DNA from 3 places in the Streptomyces sp. NPDC104371 genome. Region 3 is predicted to be linked to each of the others. Evidence: riboswitches for the same ligand, from Rfam matches in the RefSeq annotation. Region 3 holds a riboswitch; each other region holds the start of a gene.

Region 1 (7,658 bases), on a different contig from region 3:
GCGCGATGCAGGAAGTCCATCACGTCGAACAGGCTGTACGCCATGCCCATGCGCTCGCCGTGGATCGTGACCCGTCGACCACCGTCCGGCGACAGCGGCAGTACGACCACAGGTGGACGGCGCCCTCTCATACGACTACCATGCGCCGACCTCGGGCGGCCCGCAGCTCGGGCGGGGCGCGGACGGCCCATGGTTGCCGCCCCGGAGGGACGGCGGGAGACTGCCGGTATACGGCGAGGGGCGTACCGCCGGTCCTCAGCTTCTGACCAGCTTCCGACCGGGCCCGTGTGTGAGGAGGTCAGGACATGCTCCGGATCACCGTCGACATCGACGCCACCGCCTCGTCCGCCCTCCGTACGGTCGACGACGTCGTGTCCGGCCGTCTCACCTCCGGCGGCTGGCCGGTCGGGCACGGTCACATCCCCGACACCCTGGACGAGGGCCAGCCGCTGGACGCCCTGGTGCTGATGCCCGAACCCGCCCTGCCCGGCGCCACTGTCCCGGCGCTCCCGCTGGCCGTCCTGCACCTGGCCGCCCCGCAGCCGCTCCCGGTGGCTCCGGTGTTGCTGTGCGTGGCCGAGGACCCGCGCGTCGGCGGCTCGGCGGACACCGACGACCCGGCGCACCGGCCCGCCGCCCTGGACGCCTGGGCCGCCGTCCTGACCCGCTTGCGGCCACGGACCCCCTACGAGGTCACCGACTGCGGCACCCGCAGCGAGGCGGAGCACCTGCTGGCCGACGCCCATCACGCCTATGAGCGGCTGACCGGATGCCTGGACTGGACACCGCCGTCCGTACCGAGGCGGATCACGTCGTCGTGGTGAGTTCGACGAGGTGCCGTGCCGTGCCCGCCGGGTCGATGATCTGGTGGAGATGCTCGCCGGGCAGATGCGCCACGCGCCAGCCGCGCTCGCGCGCCTCGGCGGCCTGCTCCTCGTAGGGCGGGCCGAACAGCAGGTAGGAGCAGGGGTGGTCGGCCCAGTCGGCGGGGACCGGGATGCGCTGCTCGTAGTAGGACAGCGGCAGCGTGGGCTGCTCCTCGACGACCGTCTTCCGCATCACCGGGTCGGAGAACATGGGGGCGATGTCCGCCTCGTCCCACCAGTCGGTCCAGCGCGGCAGGACGCCGTGCACGGCCATCGGGCGGAGGAAGTCCAGCAGTTCGGGCGGGGCCACCGGGGTCTCGCCCTCGCGGGCGGGCAGCGCGGCGTCGACGAAGACCGAGGCGGCCACCGGGTGGTCGAGGCCCGCGCGGATCGCCGGGAGGAACAGGCCCGCGTTGCTGTGGGCGACCAGGACGACCGGGGTGTCGGCCGGGACCTGGCGCAGGTCGGCGCGGACGGCGTCGACGGCGCGGGGCCAGAACGGCGGCGCACCCGCGCCCACGTGCAGCAGCGACGGCACCCGTACCCGGTACCCCGCCGACGTCAGGTGGTCGGCCACGGGGGCCCAGGTCGAGGGGCCTACAGACGGGCTGTGCACGAGAACGAAGATCGGTTGCATGGCTCGATCCTGTCGCCTCTCCCGTACGACCGCGAGAGGCTCTGCCGGCAGCAGAACGCCTCACTTCGAACGAGCGTGCGTGTCATCACCCCAGGGTGGACGTCCTACAAGGGAGCCGCCTCGAGGCGATAGCCCGCCACCAACTCGGGGACGATGCGCACCACATGCGCCATCTCGGCGTTGACCCACGGGACCAGCAGACGCCGGTAGTGGGCCACGTCGTCGGGGGCGGTCACCCGGGACGCGACCCCGGTGACCACGACGCTCCAGCCGGTGCGGGTGACCGGGTCGATCCGGTCGGCCTCGTAGGCCACGACCTCGGAGGCCAAAGAGTGCCCGAGCAGGGTGGAGCCGGTGTGGGTGCGGATCACGATGGTGCCGTCGTCCCCCACCACGTGGTTGACCGGACGGATCGCGGGCAGCGCCTGTTCGGTGAAGGCCACCCGGCCCATCTCGACCGTGCCGAGCAGCCGCAGCGCCTCGTCCCGGCTCACCTCCACCATGTGGTGCGCCGCGGCGGCCCGTTCGGCACGCACAGGGTTCACGACGCCTCCTCCGCGGCCATGCGCCGCGCACCCGTGGGCCAGAACACGTCCACGGCGATGCCGCTGCTGCGCGCGTAGGCCACCAGATGCGCCGTCGCGTCCCTGCCGTTGGACGGGGAGCCGTCCCACACCGCCAGCAGCCCCTCGCAGGCGCGGAGCACACTCTCGTCCGCGCCCACACAGGCGCCGCGGTCGGCCGGGTCGTACTCCAGCAGCCGTACCTGCTCGGAGAGCACCAGGAGTTCACCGGCGGCCTTGAGGTCGGCCTCCTTCAGCACCGTGGGCAGCCCCTTCTTGGCGGGCAGCACGGTCACCAGCGGCAGGCCCGCGGCGCGGGCCGCCCGGCCGAAGACGAGCGGCAGTCCCCGACCGGCACGGACCAGTCCGGCCCGTCCCGCGCGTGCGAAGTCGGACAGCCGACGGCGCAGCTCCTCCTCCAGCATCGCCAGGGTGGGCGCGGTGAGATCGGGGTGACCCACGAGAGCGATCACTTACGGCAGTCCTTCCTCCGCTGCCTTCGCGCCGAACCTGTTCCGGCACGGTGGCACGGGGGGTGGGCCATGGGAATGGCCACCCCCGGGAACACCTGATCCTTCCCCCCTCGAAGGACGGCGGTCCACCGGCCGACAGGGGTGCACACAGGGCCGGTCGGCCCCTTGTGGCAGAGGATCTTGCCGTGCCCCGCTCGGCTACGCCCGCTCGGCGGGGAGTTCGAACCGTACGAGGACCACCTTGCCGCTGCGGTCGACGGCCGGTTCCACGCTGACCTCGCCGTGGTACTCGGCGGCCAGTTCCGTGACCATCCGCAGCCCGGCCCCCATGCCCTCCTCGCTGAGATCAGGCAGCCGGGGCTCGGCGTCCGCCACACCGACGACCAAGTGCCCGCCCGAGGCCGTCAGTCCGACATCCATCACCGGTGAGCGGTCCGCGTGCCGCAGGACGTTCGCCACCAGCTCGCTGACCACCAGCAGCACCGCGTCCGCGAACGCCGACCCCGGTGCGACCCCGGCGGCGGGCAACTGCGCGGCCACGGCTTCCCGGGCCCGTCCGACCGCTCGCGGGCCCAACTCCACGGAGGCGACATGGCGTCGGACAGGCGGCGGCAGGGGCGCGGGGGCCGCGGTCCGCCGTTCCCGCCGCCAGGGCAGCCGGAACCTGCCCGCGCCTCTCAAGACGCCGTCTCCCCCGAGCGGAGTTCCGCCAGCAGATCCTGGCGTCCGGCCAGCAGGACGGCGAGGATCCGGCGGGCGGCGGCGAGCAACTGCGCCACATCGCCTCCGGCCAGTTCGTACACGACCGTCGAGCCCGTGCGCGTCGCGGTCACGATGCCGGAGCGGCGCAGCACGGCCAACTGCTGGGAGAGGTTGGACGGTTCGACCTCTATGGCCGCGAGCAGATCCCGTACCGGCTTCGGGCCGTCCTGGAGCAGCTCCAGGACCCGGATGCGCACCGGGTGCCCCAGCATGCGGAAGAACTCCGCCTTCGCCTCGTACAGCGGAACCGGAACCGGCACCCGGATCACTCCTCTTGCCTGTCGGTGTCAGTCACGCGGATCCCGTGCCGCCGGGCCAGGCGCACGGCGTCCTCCAACTCGTCCTGGGCGACGGCCTCGGCGAAGACGTCGTCGGCCGCCCGCGCCGCCGCGAGGGCCGTCCGCGCCTGCCGTATCCGCTGGAGCATCGCCTCGGCGAACTCGGATTCGCGCATCCGGGCCTCCTCCCGAACGGCCCATGTGCACGGCGGTTGGTGAATTGAAGAACTCTTCACAACGAAGAACTCTTCCAGACTATGCGACCTCGCCGGGCGCAGGAAGGCGTGGACGGTCGTGGCCCGGTTCAGTCGGAGGACTTCTTCTCGCCCAGGTGCTCGACGAAGTCCTGGGCCTTCTCCACCCCGGTGTCGATCTTGTCGCTGTACTTGTGGTCGGTCTTGTCGTCGATGAACTCGCCGACCTTCGTCAGTCCCTGGCTGATGGTCTCGCCATGGCTCTCGGCGAGTTCCTCGGCCTTGTCCTTGAGGTTCTTCAGCGCGTCGAACATCGGGGGTGTCCTCCTTCGGCGATGCGGTCTGCGCACCGGGTTCCGGACCATGATCCCATGCGCGTGCGGTGGGTATTCCGCCCGTGCGGGAGGCGGGATAGGGTCGCCTTGCGCGCGATCGTGTACGGAGGTGCCGAGATGGAGAGCAGCCCGCGAGCACGCCGGGGCCGGCCGCCGGGCAGTGGAGCCGTCGAAGGCGAACTGACGCGCCGTCAGAAGGACATCGTCCGGTTCATCACCGACACGGTCGAGCGGCAGGGCTACCCGCCTTCGATGCGCGAGATAGGGCGGGCCGTGCACCTGGCGAGCACCTCGTCGGTCGCGCATCAGTTGATGGTCCTCGAACGCAAGGGGATCCTCTACCGCGACCCCAACCGGCCGCGCGCCTACCAGGTACGGCCGTCCTGGGCCCCCGAGTTGGACGCGAAGGCCGTGCCGCCGGTGGAGGTGCCCCTGGTCGGGCGGATCGCCGCCGGGGCGCCCCTGCTGGCCGAGGAGATGGTGGAGGACGTCTATCCGCTGCCCCGCCAACTGTGCGGCGAGGGCGATCTGTTCGCCCTGACCGTGTCCGGTGACAGCATGATCGACGCGGCCATCTGCGACGGCGACATCGTCACCGTCCGCCGACAGGACAGCGCCGACCACGGCGATATCGTCGCCGCGCTCCTCGGTGACGAGGCCACCGTCAAGCAACTGCGCCGCCAGGACGGGCAGGTGTGGCTCATGCCCCGCAACCCGGCCTACGAGCCGATCCGCGGCGACCGGGCGCGGATCCTCGGCAAGGTCGTGGGCGTGCTGCGGATGCTGTGAGCCGTGGTGTCCGGGCCCGTTCACCGCGCCAGAGCGTGCCCTTCGTCCCGCCAGAGCGCGTGGAAGTGGTGGACCGGCCCGTGTCCCTGTCCGACATGCAGGGTGTCGGCGGCGCGCAGGGCCCCCGTGAGGTAGTCCTTGGCCTCCCGGACGGCCGTGAGCCAGTCCGAACTGCGGGGCCGTAGCGCCGCGATCGCCGAGGACAGGGTGCAACCGGTGCCATGGGTATGACGTGTCGGGATCCGCGGCACCGCGATCTCGACCGGGCCTTCGCCCGCGCTGTAGACGTCCACACAGGTGCCGCCGTCCAGATGGCCGCCCTTCAGCAGTACGCGCCGGGCCCCGAGCCGGTGCAACCGCCGTACCTGATCGCGCATTTCCGCGACGCCGGTGGCCGACCGGTCGCCCAACAGGTCCGCCGCCTCGGGCAGGTTCGGCGTGATCAGATCGGCGCGGGGCAGCAGGACCTCACGCAGCGCGGCCACCGCGTCCGCTGCCAGCAACCGGTCGCCGCTCGTGGCCACCATGACCGGGTCGAGCACCACATACGGAGGGGAGAACCGGTCCAGCGCCTCGGCGACGGCATGGATGACCGACGCCTCGCCCAGCATGCCGATCTTCACCGCGTCCGCGGGGACGTCGGTCAGCAGCGTCTCCAACTGCGCGTGGACGAACGCCGCGGGCACCTCGAGTATCTCGCGTACACCCGTGGTGGTCTGGGCGACCAACCCGGTGATCACGGCCATGCCGTAGCCACCGAGGGCCGAGAACGTCTTCAGATCGCCCTGGATTCCCGCGCCACCGCTGGGATCGGTGCCGGCGATCGACAGCACCTTGGGAACAGCAGTCAACGACGACGTCCCTTCGCTAGTCCGAACTAGATCAGGTTCAACGGGTGTGATCTCAGCCCGGTGTTCGGGCACCCCGCGTCGCGGACCACGGTAACAGAGCGGTGCGGAGGGGCGATCGGCGGTTCTGTGCGTAACCTGTGCGCTGCCGGGCGCGTTGAGTCGGGTCGAACTCGGGTCGAGCTCGGGTCAGACGAAAGAAGGTGACGTCGTATGTCCTTCGGAGAGTTCGGGCCGTCCCGTCGCGCGTTCCTGGCGACCGCGGCGCTGCTGCCCCTGGCGGGCTGCGGCGCGGAGGAACGCTCGGCGCCCACGTCGCCTCCGACGCAGGGACGCGGCCCCTCCCGTTCCCCCGCCCCCACGGTGGACGCTTCGTGGTGCGCGGAGCTCGAACGCGAGCACGGTGCGCGGCTCGGCGTCTACGCGCTGGCGACCGGCAGCGGTGCCACCATGGCCTACCGCGCCGACGAACGCTTCGCGTTCTGCTCCACCTTCAAGACGTTCGCCGCGGCGGCGGTCCTGCACCGTAACCCGCTCGCCCACCTGGACCACCACGTCACCTACACCGAGGCCGACGTCAACTCCATCTCGCCGATCACCAAGGACCACACCGCGACCGGCATGACCATCAGGCAACTGTGCGACGCCGCCCTCCGCTACAGCGACGGCACGGCCGCGAACCTGCTGATGCGCGACCTCGGGGGCCCGGCGAAGCTGACCGCCTATCTGCGCGAACTCGGCGATCCCCACAGCAGGATGGACGACTACGAGCCCGAGCTGAACCGGCACGGCATCGAGGACCCGCGCGACACCACCACCCCCCGGGCGATCGCCACCGACCACCAGAAGCTGCTGCTCGGCGACGCGCTGAGCGCGGACAAGCGCGCCCTGCTCAAGGACTGGCTCGAACGCAACGAAGGCCCCCGGCGCATCCGGGCCGGGCTGCCCCGAGGGTGGAAGGTCGCCAACAAGACCGGTACCGGTGACTACGGCAGGGCCAATGACGTCGCCCTCGTATGGCCGACCGGCAGCGCCCCGCTCGTACTGGCCCTCATGTCCGACCGGCCCGGCTACCACACACCGCCCCGTGAGTCCCTGATCACGGAAGCCACCCGCCGGATCGTCGCCGACCTCACCTGAGCCGAGGGCCCCCGGGCCCGCCGTCGCCGAAGGGCAGAACGTGGCAACCCGGCGTAACGTCCGTAGCGCCGGAAGTTCGACCTCCTGACGCCGCGGGTCCCCTTCGCACGCCCCGCGCCCCGCCCGAGGAGCACGTCATGGGTATCTTCAGCCGCAAGAAGCACCAGGCCCCGCCCGCCACGGCCGATACGGCGGCCATGACCGGCCAGGCCACCACCGACCTGGCGGCCCTGACGGGCGAGTACATGCTCGACCCGGCGCACACCTCCATCGGCTTCGTGGCGCGCCACGCCATGGTCACCAATGTGAAGGGCGGCTTCCACGAGTTCACCGGCACGCTCCGGCTGGACGGTACGGACCCGTCGAAGTCCAGCGCGTTCGTCGAGGTGAACGTGGCGAGTGTCGACACGGGTCAGCCGGACCGGGACAACCACCTGCGCAGCTCGGACTTCTTCCGGGCCGAGGAGTACCCGACGATGACGTTCCGCTCCACCCGGGCGGAGGACCTGGGCGGCGGGCTCTACCGCATGACCGGTGAGCTGTCGATCCTCGGCATCACCAAGCCCCTCACGCTCGACCTGGAGTTCAACGGCGCGGCCAAGGACCCGTTCGGCAACGAACGCGTCGGCTTCGAGGGCACGGCGCAGATCCTGCGCTCGGAGTGGGGCCTGACCTGGAACACGGCGCTGGAGACGGGCGGAGTACTGGTCGCGGACAAGATCAAGCTGGTCTTCGACATCTCGGCGATCAGGCAGCGCTGACACGTGTGGTCG
Region 2 (7,658 bases), on a different contig from region 3:
CCGGAGAAGTCCCGTCCCGGGATTCGGGGAAGGAGGGTTCCTTCCATGCGTCCCGCCACGTTCTTCACGTCCGAGGCGTTGACCGAGGCAGCCTTGACCGCGATGACGGCGTTGCCCTGCTGGGCTGTCGGGTCCGGGCATTCGGTGAGAGACAGAACATGGGGGTCACCGAAACGGTCGAAGCGCAGAGCACGCATGACGGCGGGCCCCTTCCGTGCGGTCCATTGCGATGGAGGCGGTGTCCTGGACGCGGTGGTGGCCGGTTCAGGGCAGCGTGTCTTCTTGCGGTGATCCAGGCAGCGGAGCACCGCTCTCCTGGGTGCCGCACAGCCGGTAGGTCAGGGCGGCTCGGTGCTTGCCCACCCGGTCCCAGGGGGGCAAGCCGGGAAGCCTGAAGGAAGTGCCCGACGAGGTAGACGATGAGGCCCATGCTGGCCGCTTCCGCGAAGAACAACTCGAGGGCGGTCCAGCCCGCGCCGGGCTGGAGTACGGCGTAGGAGGTGGGTGGTCGGCGGGCCGGTGGTCCCCAGGCGGCGCCGGCCAGGAGGACGCCGAGGGTGGATCCGATGAGTTGCGCCACGATGTAGGGGACGACGGCGACTCCGGGGAAGACGCCGAAACGCCATGTGGCGAAGGAGATCGCCGGGTTCATGTGTCCGCCGGTCATCCGGCCCGGTGGGCTGAGGACGAGCGCGGCGATGAGCACCCCGACCGCTACGCCGACGATCAGCAGTTGCAGGTGGATCCGAGGGACCCGGTCGGAGAGGGAGGACGGGCCCATCACCCACCGCAGATCGTGGTGACGCCGAAGAGGAGCACCAGCGTCAGGAGGAATTCCAGGGCGCTGTGGCCCGCGATCACCCCTGGTGTGGGAGGAGGGTGGTCGCTTCCGTCGGCTGCCTTGGGCGTACTGGAGGGCGCGGGGGTCTGTGACATGGCGATCCTCCGGGTCGGGGACGGGTGAATCGGCGGCGCCGCTGGGGCCGTTGGCCGCGGGCGGGCAATCGTTGAGCCCCGGGATGACGCGTCGGTTGAGCGCGTCGATGACGCGGGTGTCCGGCCCTACGAAGGGAGCGATCCACGCGTCGTCGCCGATGGCGACGATCCGTCCGCCGCGTACGGCCAGGGCCGCGGCGGTGGGCCGGGCGCGGTGGTGGTGGGCGAAAGCCGACGTCGGGCAACGCACGAGGGAACGCGGGCCCGCCGTTTCAGCGTGCGGTGCCGGCCCTGTGACGCGGGACCGGCACCGAGAAGGCGAAATGGACTCGGGAGGCTAGCCGCAATCCTGGGGGCAGGCGTCTCGGTCGGCCCGCGCGATCGAGTGCCTCCCCGTGAGGGGTTCCACGCCGGTCCGGCGGTGAGGGATGTCACCCGTCCATCGCTCGACGCGAACCGGGCAGAGGGTGCAACCATCTACTTGTGCAACTTTCAACCATCTTGCCCGGCCGCCTGCCGGTGCCCTCGATCAGGCGGGCGCACCACCTCGTCAGCGGGTTCCGTCACCGGCGGTCCCGCCAGTTGGTCTACGGGATCAAGGCGCTGACGGCAGCGCTGCTCGCCTGGGTCATCGCGGGCCCGGCGGCTCCCGAAGGGCGCGCCTATGTGGCGGTCGCCACCGCCTTGCTCATGGTCAACGCGTCCACGGTGTACCGCTCGGTCACCAACGCCCTGCAGAGCATCGCGTCGAAGGTCGTCGGCCTGGTCCTCGCCCTGATGACCGTCCGGCTGCTGGGGCCGACCGCGGGTGCCATCGCGGTCATCGCTCTGCTCACGGTTCTGGCGGGACCTCGCCGTACGTCCGACGGACGGCTGCAGGTCGCTTCCACCGCGGTCGTCGCACTGGCCGCGATGGCGGGCGATCCGATGGGCGGCCTGGTCTCGCCCGTGCTCCAGACACTGGCGGGCGCGGCCGTCGGCATCGCGGTCAACGCCCTGGTGCTGCCCCCGCTGCACGTGGACGACTCCGACTCCGCCGTCAGGGCTCTCGCCCGTGCCGTCGGGGAACTGCTGCACGACATGGGCACCGGCCTGGCCCAAGGGGACCTGCGCTCCAAAGCACACGGCTGGCTGCACCGGGGACGCCAACTCGAGAAGCACCTGGCGTTCACTCAGGAACAGGTGCGCGAGGCCGACGAGAGTCTGCGCTGGAACGCGCGCTGCGTCACCCATGGGCCACATGACGTGACGTACGGCGAACTGTTCAGCGCCCTGCGCGGGGTGTCGCTCCAGGTGCGCGGAATCGCGCGGACCCTCGCCGACAACGCCTACGACCACCACCCCGACCAGCATCTGGGGCTCCAGTTCCTCGAGCGCTACGCCGAGACCCTGCGACTGGCGGGCGCGGCGGTCCAGAGCCTGGTCGACGACCTGCGCACGGAGACCGGCCCCGCAGGCCCTCGCGAGCGGCTGCGGGAGGCGCTCGAGGGCGCGCTGACCTGGCACGACACCCTGACCGACCTGATCGGTCAGGGAAACCTCACCAAGCCGGGCGCGTGGCACGTCTACGGCTCACTCATGACGGACGTGGAGCGGTTGCTGGCCGACCTGGACTACGCGGGCACGCACCGCAGGCGAGGTCAGCGAGAGACGTCGTGGATCTCGGCGATGTAGCCGCCGGGGAACCGCACGACGGCGCTGTCACGTCCGCCCGAGCGGTGGGGACCCGACAGCACGGTGGCACCGGCGGCCTCGGCCTTGCTCAGGGTCGCCGCGAGGTTCGCCACCCGGTAGCCGGTGACCTCGCGCCCGTACGGGTAGGGCAGGTGTCCGTTGGTCACCGAGATGACGGTCCTGCCGAAGGGGGAGGTGACACGGATGCGGTGGCCGCGCCGCTGGCACGGGCCTGCTGGATCCCCGCGGGCATGCTCGTCACCAGCCACCCGGTGCGCTCCGCCCCGAACGGGTACGGGACGGGCGTCTGGAAGTCGAAGACCGACAGGGTGCCGACGGGCGAGAAGAGGAGCTGGGACTTGGTCCGGCTCGGGGTGGGGGTGACGTCGGTGACCGAGACGGCGGTGCTGGTGCCGCCGAAGGTGGCCTTCCACGCGGCGGCGAAGGCTGGCATGGTGCCTGGTCGGACGTATACGTGGGTCGTGTTGTACTGCGTGCCGACCGCTGTTCGGGAGCTGGTCCGGACGGCCGTCGACGGGGCGTCCGCCACAGCCGGCGCCGTCTGCCCGGTCAGCAGGCCGGTGGTGGCGGCGAGGGGCACAGAGCAGGAGAGAACACGATTCCTCATGGGGGCTCCTCCGATTCGAGGCGGCTGCCAGGAGCTTCCTCGGGCCGTGCCGGTTCCTGCCGGGCCGGTGCGGCGACACCACGACTTCACTGCGGAATCGCACGCCCACAAAGAGTAATCACGTCCGTGTGACGGCGCATGCCGAGGGAGGAGCGCCACCGCGGGCACAGCGGAGCGGAGAACCGACCGCGGCGACGGACGTGTCAGGACGAGGGGTTACCCTGTCGGTCGTACCGGACACGGGGTGCCCCAACGAGGGCTGAGATCACACCCGTTGAACCTGAACCAGTTCGTACTGGCGGAGGGATGTCTTCCATGCCTTTGGCGCATGTTCCCGGCGGGGTGCCCGCCGACGACCAGCGGGCCGTCTTCAACGGACGGATGCCCGCGGCCCCCGGCGATCTCCACATCGAGGCGCACGGCATCGAGCCGGTCCCCGAGAGCGGTCGCTACGGCGGTCCCGGGCGCCTGTTCACCGTATGGTTCGCCCCCAATCTGACCATGACCGGTGTGTTCACCGGGACCGTCGGCATCGCCCTCGGCCTGGACTTCGCCACCGCGCTCACGGCCGTCGTGGTGGGCACCGTGGTCGGGGCGGTGCCCACCGCATACCTGGGCACCTGGGGAAGCCGGACCGGGGCCGGTCAACTGCCCCTGGCCCGGCTCGCGTTCGGCCGGGGCGTGGCAGTGCCCGGCATGCTCCAGTGGCTGTCCACGGTCGCCTGGGACGCGCTGATCGGACTGTTCGGCGGGGACGCGCTGGCACGGCTGTGCGGCTGGCCGTTCTGGCTCGGCGTCCTGGTCATGATGCTGGCCCAAGGCGCCCTCGGCGTACTGGGTTACGAGGCCATTCACCGGCTCCAGAGCGTCATGACCTTCGTGCTCGCCGCCGCGTTCGCGCTGATCGCCTGGCGGCTCCTCGACGGTGTCCACCCCGTCGGCACCGGCCCCGCACACGGCGCCGACCGGGCCGGTGCGGCCATCCTGACCAGCACTGTCGCCCTGAGCCTGGCGCTCTCCTGGGCCCCGTACGCCAGCGACTTCAGCCGCTACCTGCCGCCCACCACCTCACGGCCCCGCATGTTCTGGTGCACCCTGCTCGGCCTCGTGGTGTCCTTCACGGCCGTCCAGACACTCGGGTTGTGGGGCGCGTCTGTCATGACCGACCAGACGGCCGCGGGCGTGGACAAGTTGCTGGGCGGCGGGCCGCTGGGCGCGTTCGGGCTGCTCGCCGTGGCGTTGGCGGCTCTGTGCAGCAACGCCATGAACGACTACAGCGGCTCCCTGGCACTGCAAACCGTCGGGGTGCGGCTTCCGCGTCCGGTGGCCGCCGCCCTCGCCGCCGTGCTCGGCTTCCCTCTGGTGCTGTGGATGCACGCCGCCGACACCACGGCCCGCTTCCAGAACGTGCTGCTGTTCGTCGGCTACTGGATCCCCGGGTTCGTGGCGATCGTCATCGTCGACTGGCTCGCACGGGCACGGGCACGGGGCGGCGCCCCGGTCGAACTCGCCGTCGAGACCGCCCGGCCGCGACCCGCCCGGCCCGCGCTGCTCGCGTTCGCCATCGCCTTCGCCGCCGCCGTGCCGTTCATGAACACCAGCCTGTACGAAGGTCCGGTCGCGGTCGCACTGCACGGCGCCGACCTCTCGTACTACGTCGCGTTCCTCGTGGCCCTCGCCGTGTACACCCCGCTGCGGTTGCGCCGAAGCCCCTGGGTGGCTTCTGGTCAGTGAGCCGATCTAGAGTCGGCCTGAGCGGCAACGGCCCACCGCTGCACCGGAGTTGCCGGGCTGGATCGACCGGATCGACCACAGGAAGGTATCGGCATGACCGCTTCCAGGGCGCCCCTGAGCCGGGACAGCCTGCGGGTGAAGATCGCCGTGCAGCGGGTGCGTCTGGCGGGTACGGAGTACCGGGTGATCCGGCCGGCCAGCCCCTTGCGGAACGGCGCGCTGTACAAGGCCCGCGGTCATTACGAGATGTACGTGGACCGGACGGACGGCAGACGCATCGGCACACTGTGGCTGCTGGCGGCGCGATCGCCGCGGTCCTTGGTCTATCTGCCGATGCGTACCGCTCCGATGTTCCCCGGCTGGGAAGGCGAGCAGCCCATGGACCTCGTACTGGCCCCCCGCACCATGCAGTTGCGCCCTTCCCGCTGGAAGCGAATCCGGGAGCATCTCAACACGGGGAACGCCGCCCGCGAGTTACACACCGCCAGTGTGCCGGAGCGCGACCTTCCCGACCTCGAGGCCGACTCCAGCGTCCCGGACAACCCGAAGGAGGCGGACAAGTTCGCCCTTCGCAAGGATGTATACGCCGAGACGCTGCTACTGACCGGCGGAACCGCGGCCTTCCGGAAGGGAGCGAAGGACATCTTCGCCGTCACCAAAGACGGGCCACCCGCCGCGGCAACCGGGCTCTACCTTCCGGTCGGATGCAACTACCACGTCTGCCGACCCATCTACGACTGGGACTTGACTCCCCCCTCTCGCAACTGGGTTCAATTACATGTGGCGTTCTGCCCGTCATGGGCAAGATGAGCTGTTGGGGCATGCCCGAGTGGTGCTCGTGTGAGTGCCGGGCACGGTGCGGGGATTCCGGAGTTCGCGAGCGTACTCATCGGCGGTGGGCGGTGGCCGCGACGGCGGGCAGGAGGGCGAGGGAGAGGACGCCGCCGGTGAGGGCGAGGACGGGGTAGCTGGTCGTGGCGACCATGATGCCGGAGGCCATGCCGCCGGTGGCCCCGGCGACGGCGATGGAGACATCGACCAGGCCCTGGGTCCTGGCGCGGGTGGCCAGGGGCACGGTGTCCGTGATGATCGCGGTGCCCGAGACGAGCCCGAAGTTCCAGCCCAGCCCCAACAGGGCCAGCGCGAGGGCGAGGAACACGACGGAGTCACCGGGTGCGATGGCGGCGAGGAGGCCTGCGGCCAGCAGGGTGATGCCGGAGGCAGCGGCGATCTTCATCCGCCCGTAGCGGTCGACGAGCCAGCCGGTCAGGGGTGACGGCAGATACATGGCGCCGACATGGATGGCGATGACGAGACCGGAGGCGGCGGTGCCATGACCATGGTCGTGCATATGGACCGGCGTCATGGTCATGATCGCGACCATGACGAACTGGGTGAGGATCATGACCAACGCGCCAACGACCACGCCGCTGCGGCCCTCGCTCGTGTCGGCGGCATCGGCGGCGGCCGGGTCGGCGGTGGCGTCGGCTTCCTGGGCCTGGGCGACGGTGCGGGCCAGGAGCAGCGGGTCGGGGCGCAGCCAGCGGGCGAGGACGAGTGCGGCGAGTGCGTAGGCGACGCCGGAGAGGATGAAGGGGCCCGCGAGGCCGGGGATGCCGAGGGTTTCGGCGAAGGTGCCGGTGGGGGCGGCGAGATTGGGTCCGGTGACGCCGCCGAGGGTGGTGGCGACCAGGACGGTGGAGACGGCACGGGCGCGGTGGCCGGGTGCGGCGAGGTCGGCCCCGGCGTAGCGGGCCTGGAGGTTGGTCGCGGTGCCCGCGCCGTAGACGAACAGTGCGAGGAACAGCAGGACGGGGTTGTCGAGGACGGCGGCGACGATGACGCCGACCGAGCCGATGGCACCGGCGAGGTAGCCGGTCGCGAGGCCGGGACGACGGCCGCGGGCCTGGGAGATGCGGCCGACGACGACGGCGGCGAGGGCGGAGCCCGCGGTGAACAGGGCGCTGGGCAGTCCGGCGAGGCTGGTGGAGCCGAGCATGTCCTGGGCGAGGAGGGCGCCGACGGTGACGCCTGCGGCGAGTCCGGCGCCGCTGAGAATCTGGGACGCCACCAGGACGCGCAGGACGCGGCGCTGCGCCTGGTCCGGGTCGGAGGCTATGGGGACGGCCGTCGAGCCGACGGGTGCGGTGCTGGTCATGTTCCCTTCCGGGGCGGGGTCACGGGCATGGGCATGGGCAGGGCGGCGGTCGACGCCCAGTGCGGTCGGAGTGTGCGCAGCTACCGCCGAACATGGGACCCTTCCTCCGGGGAACAGAGTGATGCTCATAGCTGCTGGTTATGTCGAATGAGCGGAGACCTACCGTAGGTGCGACCTGAACAGCTTGGTAGGGGACATCGGCGAATGGAGCGATAAACGGTGGCTATGGCTGATCGCTTGAATCTCGAAGGGCTCCGGTACGCGCGGGCGGTCGCCGAGACCAAGTCGTTCAGCGCCGCGGCACGCGCCTACGGGGTGACCCAGCCCGCGCTGTCCAACGGCATCGCGAAACTGGAGGAGCGCCTGGGAGAGAAGCTGTTCGACCGCTCCCCGCGCGGTGTGACCCGGACGGCGTTCGGTGCCCGGGTCCTGCCCCTGATCGAGCGCGCCCTGGACGCGCTCGACGCCGTCACGACAGAGGCCAGGCGGCTGACCGAACCCGGCGGTCAGAAGATCCGTGTGGGTCTC
Region 3 (7,658 bases):
GTGCTCACCCGTCAAGGGTGTCATGCGGTCCCGCGCGCCCCACCGGCCGGTCCGCCGCCGGGGCGGTGGCCCTCAGCGGATCTTCAGCGTGATCGTGGACCCCTTGGGCGCCTTGTCGCCGCCGTCCACCGACTGGCCCTTGACCGTGTCGCCGAACAGACCCAGCAGGCCCCGGTCCTCCTCGACCTTGAACCCGGCCTTCTCCAGCTCCTGCTTCGCGTCGTCCACGTTGTCGCCGACCACGTCCGGGACCTCGACCATCTCCGGGCCCTTGGAGAGCGTCAGCGTCACCGTGTCGCCCTCGCCCAGCTCCGCGCCCGCCTCCGGCGACTGCCCGGCGACGTCGCCCGCGTCGACGTCCGACGACGTGACCCGCGTCGCGGCGATCTTCACCTTCAGGCCCGCCTCGCGCAGCGTCTGCGTGGCGTCCTCGACCGAGCCGCCCGTCACGTCGTCCAGCTCCACCGGGGCGCCCCTGCTGACGGTGAGGGTGATCGCCGAACCGCCGTGCCGCCGGGTGCCTGCCGCGGGCTGCGTACCGACCACGGAGTCCTTGGGCACGTCCTCGCTGAACGCGCGCGTGACCATGCCGGCCGCCAGACCGGCCTCCTTGAGCTCGGCCCGCGCCTTGTCCAGCGTGTAGCCCTTCAGATCGGGCACCTTCACGGTCTCGGGACCGTCGGAGAGGGTCAGCGTCACCGAGTCGTTGGTACGGATCCGCTCGCCCGTCGCCGGTTCGCTGCTGATCACCGTGCCGCGTGTGACCGTGTCGCTGTACGCGTGCCTGACGTCCTTGACGTCGAGCCCGGCCTTCTCCAGCCGCTCCCGCGCCTGCGCCTCGGTCTTGGCGAGCAGCGGCGGGACCTTGGTGAACTGCCCGGAGTTGATGTACCAGAGGCCGGCGCCCGCGCCGAGCACCACCAGCGCGGCCACGACGAGCCCGAGCAGCCCCCGCCGGGGGAGCCCGAAGCGGCGCGACGGCCGAGCGGGCGGGGTCTCCAGCCGACTCGTCCGGTTCAGTGCCGCCTTGTCGTCCTCGCCGATGGGCAGCAGCCGGGGGATCACGCTCGTCCGGTCCTCGGCGTTGTCGTGCTCCGCGGTGCGGGCCTGCGGCGGGACGGCGTCCAACTGCTCGTCGGTGAGCGTGCCGCGCGTCTGGAGCACCTGGGCGAGCAGCGCCACCGCGTCGTGCGGGCGCAGTTCGGCGTTGCGCGCGGTCGCCGCGACGACCAGGTCGTCGAGTTCGGGGGCCAGCCCCGGCACGGCGGCGGACGGCAGCGGCACGTCCTCGTGCAGATGCTGGTAGAGCACCTGGGCGGGGGAGTCGCCGTGGTGCGGCTTGGCGCCCGTGAGCATCTCGTAGAGCACGACCCCGCACGCGTACACATCGACCCGGGGGTCGGCGATGCCGTGCTCGATCTGCTCGGGGGCGAGGTAGGACACCGTGCCGAGGACGGCGCCTGTGGTGTTGTCGGTGACCGTGTCCACGGCCCGGACCAGGCCGAAGTCCGCCACCTTGACCCGGCCGTCGTCCCCTATCAGGACGTTCTCCGGCTTCATGTCGCGGTGTACGAACCCGGCGCGGTGCGCGGCGCCCAGCGCGGCGAGCACGGGCTCCAGGATGCCGAGGGCCGCGCGCGGCTGGAGCGCCCCGCGCTCGCGGAGGACGTCGCGCAGGGTGCACCCGGCGATGTACTCCATGGCGAGGTAGACGTACGACCCGTCCGTGCCCTGGTCGAAGACCTGCACCACGTTCGGGTGCGCGAGCCGCGCGACCGACTTGGCCTCGCGGATGAAGCGCTCCACGAACGAGCCGTCGGCGGCCAGCGTCGGGTGCATCACCTTCAGCGCGAGGACACGGTCGAGGCGGGTGTCCACGGCCCGGTAGACCGTGGCCATGCCGCCGACCGCGATCCGCGCGTCGACGCGGTAGCGGCCGTCGAGCACCTGCCCGACGAGGGGGTCCTTAAGGGTCGTATCCACGCAGGTGAGTTTACGAGGGCGCACCGTCACCCCCGTCCGCTTCGACGGCCTCAGGCCTGGTCTGAAGCCGACCTGTGACGCACCTCGCAGTCCCGCGCCCGTCGACGGGGCTCAGAACGCCGGCCGCTCGGGGTCGAGGCGGGCCATGCCGCGCGTGGGGGAGGACGCCTCGGCGAAGCGCCGGCGCGGGATACGGCCCGCCCGCCGGGCCAGTCGGCCGGCCGCCACCGCGTACCGCATGGCCCGCGCCATCGACACCGGCTCCTGCGCCCGGGTCACCGCCGAGGCGAGCATCACACCCGCGCACCCCAGCTCCATGGCGAACGCCGCGTCCGACGCCGTCCCCGCGCCGGCGTCCAGAATCACCGGCACGCGCGCGTGCTCCACGATCAGCTCGAAGTTGTGCGGGTTGCGGATGCCGAGCCCGGAGCCGATCGGCGAGCCGAGCGGCATGATCGCGGCACAGCCGACGTCCTCCAGCCTGCGGGCGAGCACCGGGTCGTCGTTGGTGTACGGCAGCACGGTGAAGCCGTCGTCGACCAGCGTCTCGGCCGCGTCCAGCAGTTCGACGGGGTCGGGCAGCAGGGTCCGCTCGTCGGCGACGACCTCCAGCTTGACGAGGCCCGTGCCGAGCGCCTCGCGCGCGAGCCGGGCGGTGAGCACCGCCTCGCCCGCGGTGAAGCAGCCCGCCGTGTTGGGCAGCACCCCGATGCCGAGGCGGTCGAGCACCGAGAGGACCGAGCCGTGCGCCGAGGCGTCGACGCGCCGCATCGCGACCGTCGTCAGCTCCGTACCGGAGGCCACCAGCGCCCGCTCCAGCACATCGAGGCTCGGCGCCCCGCCGGTGCCCATGATCAGCCGGGAGGCGAGGGTCGTGGTGCCGAGCACGAGGGGATCGTCGGCCATGGGTTCAGCCTCCTTGTACGGCGGTCAGGATCTCGACGCGATCCCCGTCGGCCAGGGGCGTCGACGGCCACTGCGCGCGCGGGACGACGGTTTCGTTGAGGGCGGCGGCCACCCCGGAGGGGGCCGCGGTGAGGTCCCGCACCACGGCGTCGAGCGCGGTGCCCGGGGCGACCTGCCGGGGCCGCCCGTTGACGGAGATGGTCACGCGGGTGACGGGGATGTTCACGCGGGCTGCTCCGTACGGGCGGCGGCGGTGAAGCGCCGGGGGGTGAACGGGCGCGCCTCGGCGGGGAGTTCGCCGGTGGTCAGGGCGTGCGCCAGGGCGTCGCCGGTGACCGGGGTGAGCAGGACGCCGTTGCGGTGGTGCCCGGTGGCCAGCAGCAGCCCCGCGAGGTCCGTCGGGCCGAGCAGCGGCGCGTTGTCCGGGGAGCCGGGCCGCAGCCCCGCACAGGTCTCGGTGAGCGGCAGTTCGGTGATCCCCGGGACCAGTTCGTGCGCGTCCCGCAGCAGGGCGTACACCCCGCCCGCGGTGACCGTCGTGTCCCAGCCCAGCTCCTCGCTGGTCGCGCCGATCACCAACTCGCCGTTCTCCCGTGGCACCAGATAGACCTGGCTGCCGCGGACCACGGCGCGCACGGTGCGGCTCAGGAACGGCGCCCACCGGCCGGGCACGGTCAGCCGCAGCACCTGCCCCTTCACCGGGCGTACGGGCGGCAGGACGCCGTCCGGGACGCCCGCGAGCCGCCCGCTGAGACTGCCTGCCGCGAGGACGACCTGGCCCGCGGCGAGGTCGGTGCCCTCGGCGGTCCTGACCCCGGTGGCCCGCTCCCGTGCGACCGAGAGCCGTTCGGCCCGCACCCGGTGGAAGACCACTCCGGTGCGTTCGCAGGCCGCCACCAGGGTGTCGGCCAGGCGCCGCGGGTCGATCTGGTGGTCGCCGTCGACCCGCAGCCCGCCGCGCACGCCCGGCGCGAGCATCGGTTCCAGGCGTCGGCACTCGCGCCCGTTCAGCCACTGCGACGCGAGGCCCGAGCGCTCGTGCAGGGCGTGCAGTTCGCGCAGTTGGGCGCGGTCGTCGGCGTCGAGCGCGGCGATGAGCGTGCCGCATCTGCGGTAGCCGAGGTCGTGGCCGGTGGCCTCGGTCAGTTCGGCGGCGAAGTCCGGATAGCGGCGCGCCGAGGCCAGATTGAGGCCGAGCAGGCTCTCCTCGCCGTAGTGCAGCTCGCTGACCGCGGCGAGCATCCCGGCGGCCACCCGCGCCGCCCCGCCCCCCGGCTCGGGGTCCACGACGGCCGTGGCCAGCCCGCGCTGCGCGGCGCGCCAGGCCGTGACCAGGCCGATGATCCCGCCCCCGATGACGAGGACGTCTGAGGTACGTGGAGACGACATGGGCGTCCAGCCCCTCCCTTCGCCGGCATGACCCGGATCAGGTTCCTACGGTCGGAGGCCGTCCAGCCTCCCTCTCAGCCCGGTACGTCCGGGCTCCCGCGTGTGCTTGTACGGTGGCCACCCTATTGCCCCCGCGGACCGGGGGACGAGCGAGGTGGAGCAGGTCACCCCGCACGCCCCCGCACTGACGGGCCGTCAGATGTCTAAGGTGATCAGGTGAGCGAGCAGACGCAGGCACGGGGCGGATCGGCACGGCGCGTCGTCGTCGTGGGCGCGGGCATGGCCGGGGTGCAGACCGCGGTCGCCCTGCGGGAACAGGGGTTCTCGGGCACGGTGACGCTGATCGGCGCGGAGCCGCACCAGCCGTACGACAGGCCGCCGCTGTCCAAGGCCGTGCTGCTCGGCAAGGCCGAGGGCTCCGCCTTCGACGTCGACTTCGAGTCCCTGGACATCGAACTCCGCCTGGGCTGTGAGGCGCTCGGCGTGCGCCCCGGCGACCATGAACTGGACACCGCCGAGGGCCCCGTCCCGTACGACGTCCTGGTCCTCGCCACGGGCGCGGAGCCGATCCGGCTGCCGAGCGCGGAAGGCGTTCCCGCCGTGCATCTGCTGCGGACGCTGGACGACGCGGAGCGGCTGCGGCCGGTCCTCGCCGAGCAGCACGACATCGTGGTGGTGGGCGCGGGCTGGATCGGCGCCGAGTTCGCCACCGCCGCGCGCGAGGCGGGGTGCGCGGTGACCGTGGTGGAGGCCGCGGACCGGCCGCTCGCGGGGGCGCTGCCCGCCGAGGTGGCCGCGCCGATGGTGGCCTGGTACGCGGAGAGCGGGGCCGAGCTGCGCGTGGACGCGCGCGTGGAGCGCGTCGAGGCGGGGGCCGTGGTGCTCGACGACGGCTCCCGGGTGCCCGCGGGCGCGGTGGTCGTGGGGGTCGGGGCCCGGCCGGCCACGGCGTGGCTCGCCGGTTCGGGGATCGCGCTCGGCGACCGGGGCGAGGTGCTGGCGGACGCGTGTCTGCGCACATCGGCGCCGGACGTGTACGCGGTCGGGGACTGCGCGTCCTTCCCGTCGGGGCGCTACGCGGAACGCCTGCTGGTCCACCACTGGGACAACGCGCTCCAGGGCCCGCGCACGGTGGCCGCGAACGTCATGGGCGAGGTACCGGCGGTCTACGACCCGGTGCCGTACTTCTGGTCGGAGCAGTTCGGCCGCTTCGTGCAGTACGCGGGCCACCACACCGCCGCCGACACGCTGGTGTGGCGCGGGGACCCGGCGGGAGCTGCCTGGACGGTGTGCTGGCTGCGCGAGGGCCGTCTCGCGGCGCTGCTGGCGGTGAGCCGCCCCCGGGACCTGGCCCAGGGCCGCCGTCTGATCGAAGCGGGCGCCACCATGGACCCGGCGCTGCTCGCGGACCCCTCCCGCCCGCTGAAGGAGGCGACGGCGTGACCCACGCGGGCCGTCGCGGCGCCATGCGGACCCGGAACACGCCCACGACCGGAGGTACCCCGCACCCCGCCTGGAGGTGCCCGGCTTCCGACTGTCGGTCCGGGATGGCACCCTTGATCCCGTGACCGAGATTGACGCAAAGATCGATGCTCTCGTCCCCGCCTGGCTCACCGTCCCCGACATCGCCGAAGCGCTCGGCGTCGAGGTGACGCGTGTGCGGCAGTTGGTCAAGGAGGGCCAGCTCATCGCCGTACGCCGTGGTGAGAACCGGGCGCTGCACATCCCCGCCGCCTTCATCGACGGGGACAAGGTCGTCAGGGGCCTGTCCGGCACCCTGACGCTCCTTCGGGACGACGGCTTCACGGTCGAAGAGATGCTGGAGTGGCTCTTCACTCCCGACCCGACCCTGCCTGGCACCCCCGCCCAGGCCCTCAGTGAGAATCGCGGCACGGAGGTGAAGCGGCGCGCCCAGGCGCTCGCCGTCTGATCCGACCCGAGACATCCGAGAACGACCGTCCGGCGTACGGGGCGCGGTCCGGGGCCCCGGCCCCGGCCGACCGTGCCCGCCGCGGCCCGTACGCCACCGACCACGGGGGACCTTGTGCCCGACAGCCGTCGCAGCCGCCTCGCCGACGCGCGCCTCTATCTGTGCACGGACGCCCGCAGGCGCCAGGGCGACCTCGCCGAGTTCCTCGACGCCGTCCTCGCGGGCGGCGTCGACATCGTGCAACTGCGCGACAAGGGCATGGAGGCCGCCGAGGAGCTGGAACATCTCCAGGTCTTCGCCGACGCCTGCGCCCGCCACGGCAAGCTGCTGGCGGTCAACGACCGCGCGGACGTCGCCCATGCCGCCGCCTCCGACGTCCTGCATCTGGGCCAGGGTGACCTCCCGGTCCCCGCGGCCCGCGCCCTGCTCGGCGACGACGTGCTGATCGGCCGCTCCACGCACTCCGCGGCGGAGGCCGAGGCCGCCGCCGTCCAGGAGGGCGTGGACTACTTCTGTACGGGCCCCTGCTGGCCCACCCCCACCAAGCCCGGCCGCCCGGCGCCGGGCCTCGATCTGGTCCGTCACACGGCGGCCCTCGGCACCGACCGCCCCTGGTTCGCCATCGGCGGCATCGACCTCGCCCGGCTGGACGAGGTGCTCGACGCGGGCGCCCGCCGGGTGGTCGTCGTCCGCGCGATCACCGAGGCGGACGACCCGGGCACGGCCGCCGCGGAGTTCGCCAAGCGCGTGCGCACGGCCTGAAGGACGTCCCTGAGCGCGTTCGGCCGGACACGTACCGTGAGCCTTCTGCGCGCCTGTGTCCGATAGATGGACAACAACCAGGCAAATTCGGACGAATAGCCCCCGTCCGGTTGGGTGACCGTCACCCCCTGGCTAACCTGCGACTATGGCCCTCGGAACCGCATCCACCAGGACTGATCGCGCACGCACGGTGCGCGACATCCTCGCGTCCCGCAGGACGACGTACTCCTTCGAGTTCTCGGCGCCGAAGACCCCCAAGGGTGAGCGGAACCTGTGGAGCGCGCTGCGAAGAGTCGAGGCGGTCGCCCCCGACTTCGTCTCCGTGACGTACGGCGCGGGCGGCTCCACCCGCGCGGGCACGGTCAAGGAGACCGAGCAGATCGTCGCCGACACGACGCTCACCCCGGTCGCCCACCTCACCGCGGTCAACCACTCCGTCGCCGAACTGCGCAACATCATCGGCCAGTACGCCGACGCCGGGATCCGCAACATGCTGGCCGTCCGCGGCGACCCGCCCGGCGACCCGATGGGCGAGTGGGTGGCGCATCCCCAAGGCCTGACCTACGCGGCCGAACTGGTCCGGCTCATCAAGGAGTCGGGCGACTTCTGCGTCGGCGTCGCCGCCTTCCCCGAGATGCATCCGCGCTCCCGCGACTGGGACGGCGACGTCACGCACTTCGTCGACAAG

What was found. Region 3 has a riboswitch for thiamine pyrophosphate ahead of thiO (glycine oxidase ThiO). Riboswitches for the same ligand answer to the same signal wherever they lie in the genome.
Region 1: it holds a riboswitch for thiamine pyrophosphate, as region 3 does, so the genes downstream of both, thiD (bifunctional hydroxymethylpyrimidine kinase/phosphomethylpyrimidine kinase) here and thiO (glycine oxidase ThiO) in region 3, are expected to answer to the same signal.
Region 2: it holds a riboswitch for thiamine pyrophosphate, as region 3 does, so the genes downstream of both, ACZ60T_RS01050 (purine-cytosine permease family protein) here and thiO (glycine oxidase ThiO) in region 3, are expected to answer to the same signal.

Annotation. Positions count from the first base shown of each region.
Region 1 covers NZ_JBVJNF010000003.1:641,382-649,039, forward strand. Annotated here, with positions in the region: gene ACZ60T_RS13580 (hypothetical protein) at 1-131, opposite strand, end outside; gene ACZ60T_RS13585 (inorganic diphosphatase) at 306-824, shown strand; gene ACZ60T_RS13590 (alpha/beta fold hydrolase) at 808-1,503, opposite strand; gene ACZ60T_RS13595 (pyridoxamine 5'-phosphate oxidase family protein) at 1,608-2,048, opposite strand; gene ACZ60T_RS13600 (hypothetical protein) at 2,045-2,539, opposite strand; gene ACZ60T_RS13605 (ATP-binding protein) at 2,738-3,220, opposite strand; gene ACZ60T_RS13610 (ArsR/SmtB family transcription factor) at 3,217-3,561, opposite strand; gene ACZ60T_RS13615 (hypothetical protein) at 3,567-3,755, opposite strand; gene ACZ60T_RS13620 (antitoxin) at 3,884-4,087, opposite strand; gene lexA (transcriptional repressor LexA) at 4,226-4,897, shown strand; gene thiD (bifunctional hydroxymethylpyrimidine kinase/phosphomethylpyrimidine kinase) at 4,918-5,748, opposite strand; TPP riboswitch at 5,740-5,834, opposite strand; gene bla (class A beta-lactamase) at 5,959-6,885, shown strand; gene ACZ60T_RS13640 (YceI family protein) at 7,023-7,646, shown strand.
Region 2 covers NZ_JBVJNF010000001.1:205,289-212,946, forward strand. Annotated here, with positions in the region: gene ACZ60T_RS01020 (alcohol dehydrogenase catalytic domain-containing protein) at 1-197, opposite strand, end outside; partial or broken gene ACZ60T_RS01025 (aquaporin) at 443-781, opposite strand; gene ACZ60T_RS01030 (hypothetical protein) at 781-936, opposite strand; gene ACZ60T_RS01035 (FUSC family protein) at 1,420-2,610, shown strand; gene ACZ60T_RS01040 (hypothetical protein) at 2,577-2,777, opposite strand; gene ACZ60T_RS01045 (hypothetical protein) at 2,774-3,238, opposite strand; TPP riboswitch at 3,469-3,562, shown strand; gene ACZ60T_RS01050 (purine-cytosine permease family protein) at 3,554-4,972, shown strand; gene ACZ60T_RS01055 (hypothetical protein) at 5,066-5,782, shown strand; gene ACZ60T_RS01060 (MFS transporter) at 5,859-7,130, opposite strand; gene ACZ60T_RS01065 (LysR family transcriptional regulator) at 7,356-7,658, shown strand, end outside.
Region 3 covers NZ_JBVJNF010000004.1:372,304-379,961, forward strand. Annotated here, with positions in the region: gene ACZ60T_RS15795 (deoxyribonuclease IV) at 1-8, opposite strand, end outside; gene pknB (Stk1 family PASTA domain-containing Ser/Thr kinase) at 73-1,983, opposite strand; gene ACZ60T_RS15805 (thiazole synthase) at 2,095-2,889, opposite strand; gene thiS (sulfur carrier protein ThiS) at 2,894-3,094, opposite strand; gene thiO (glycine oxidase ThiO) at 3,112-4,278, opposite strand; TPP riboswitch at 4,276-4,388, opposite strand; gene ACZ60T_RS15820 (NAD(P)/FAD-dependent oxidoreductase) at 4,495-5,721, shown strand; gene ACZ60T_RS15825 (Rv2175c family DNA-binding protein) at 5,843-6,208, shown strand; gene thiE (thiamine phosphate synthase) at 6,323-6,970, shown strand; gene metF (methylenetetrahydrofolate reductase [NAD(P)H]) at 7,116-7,658, shown strand, end outside.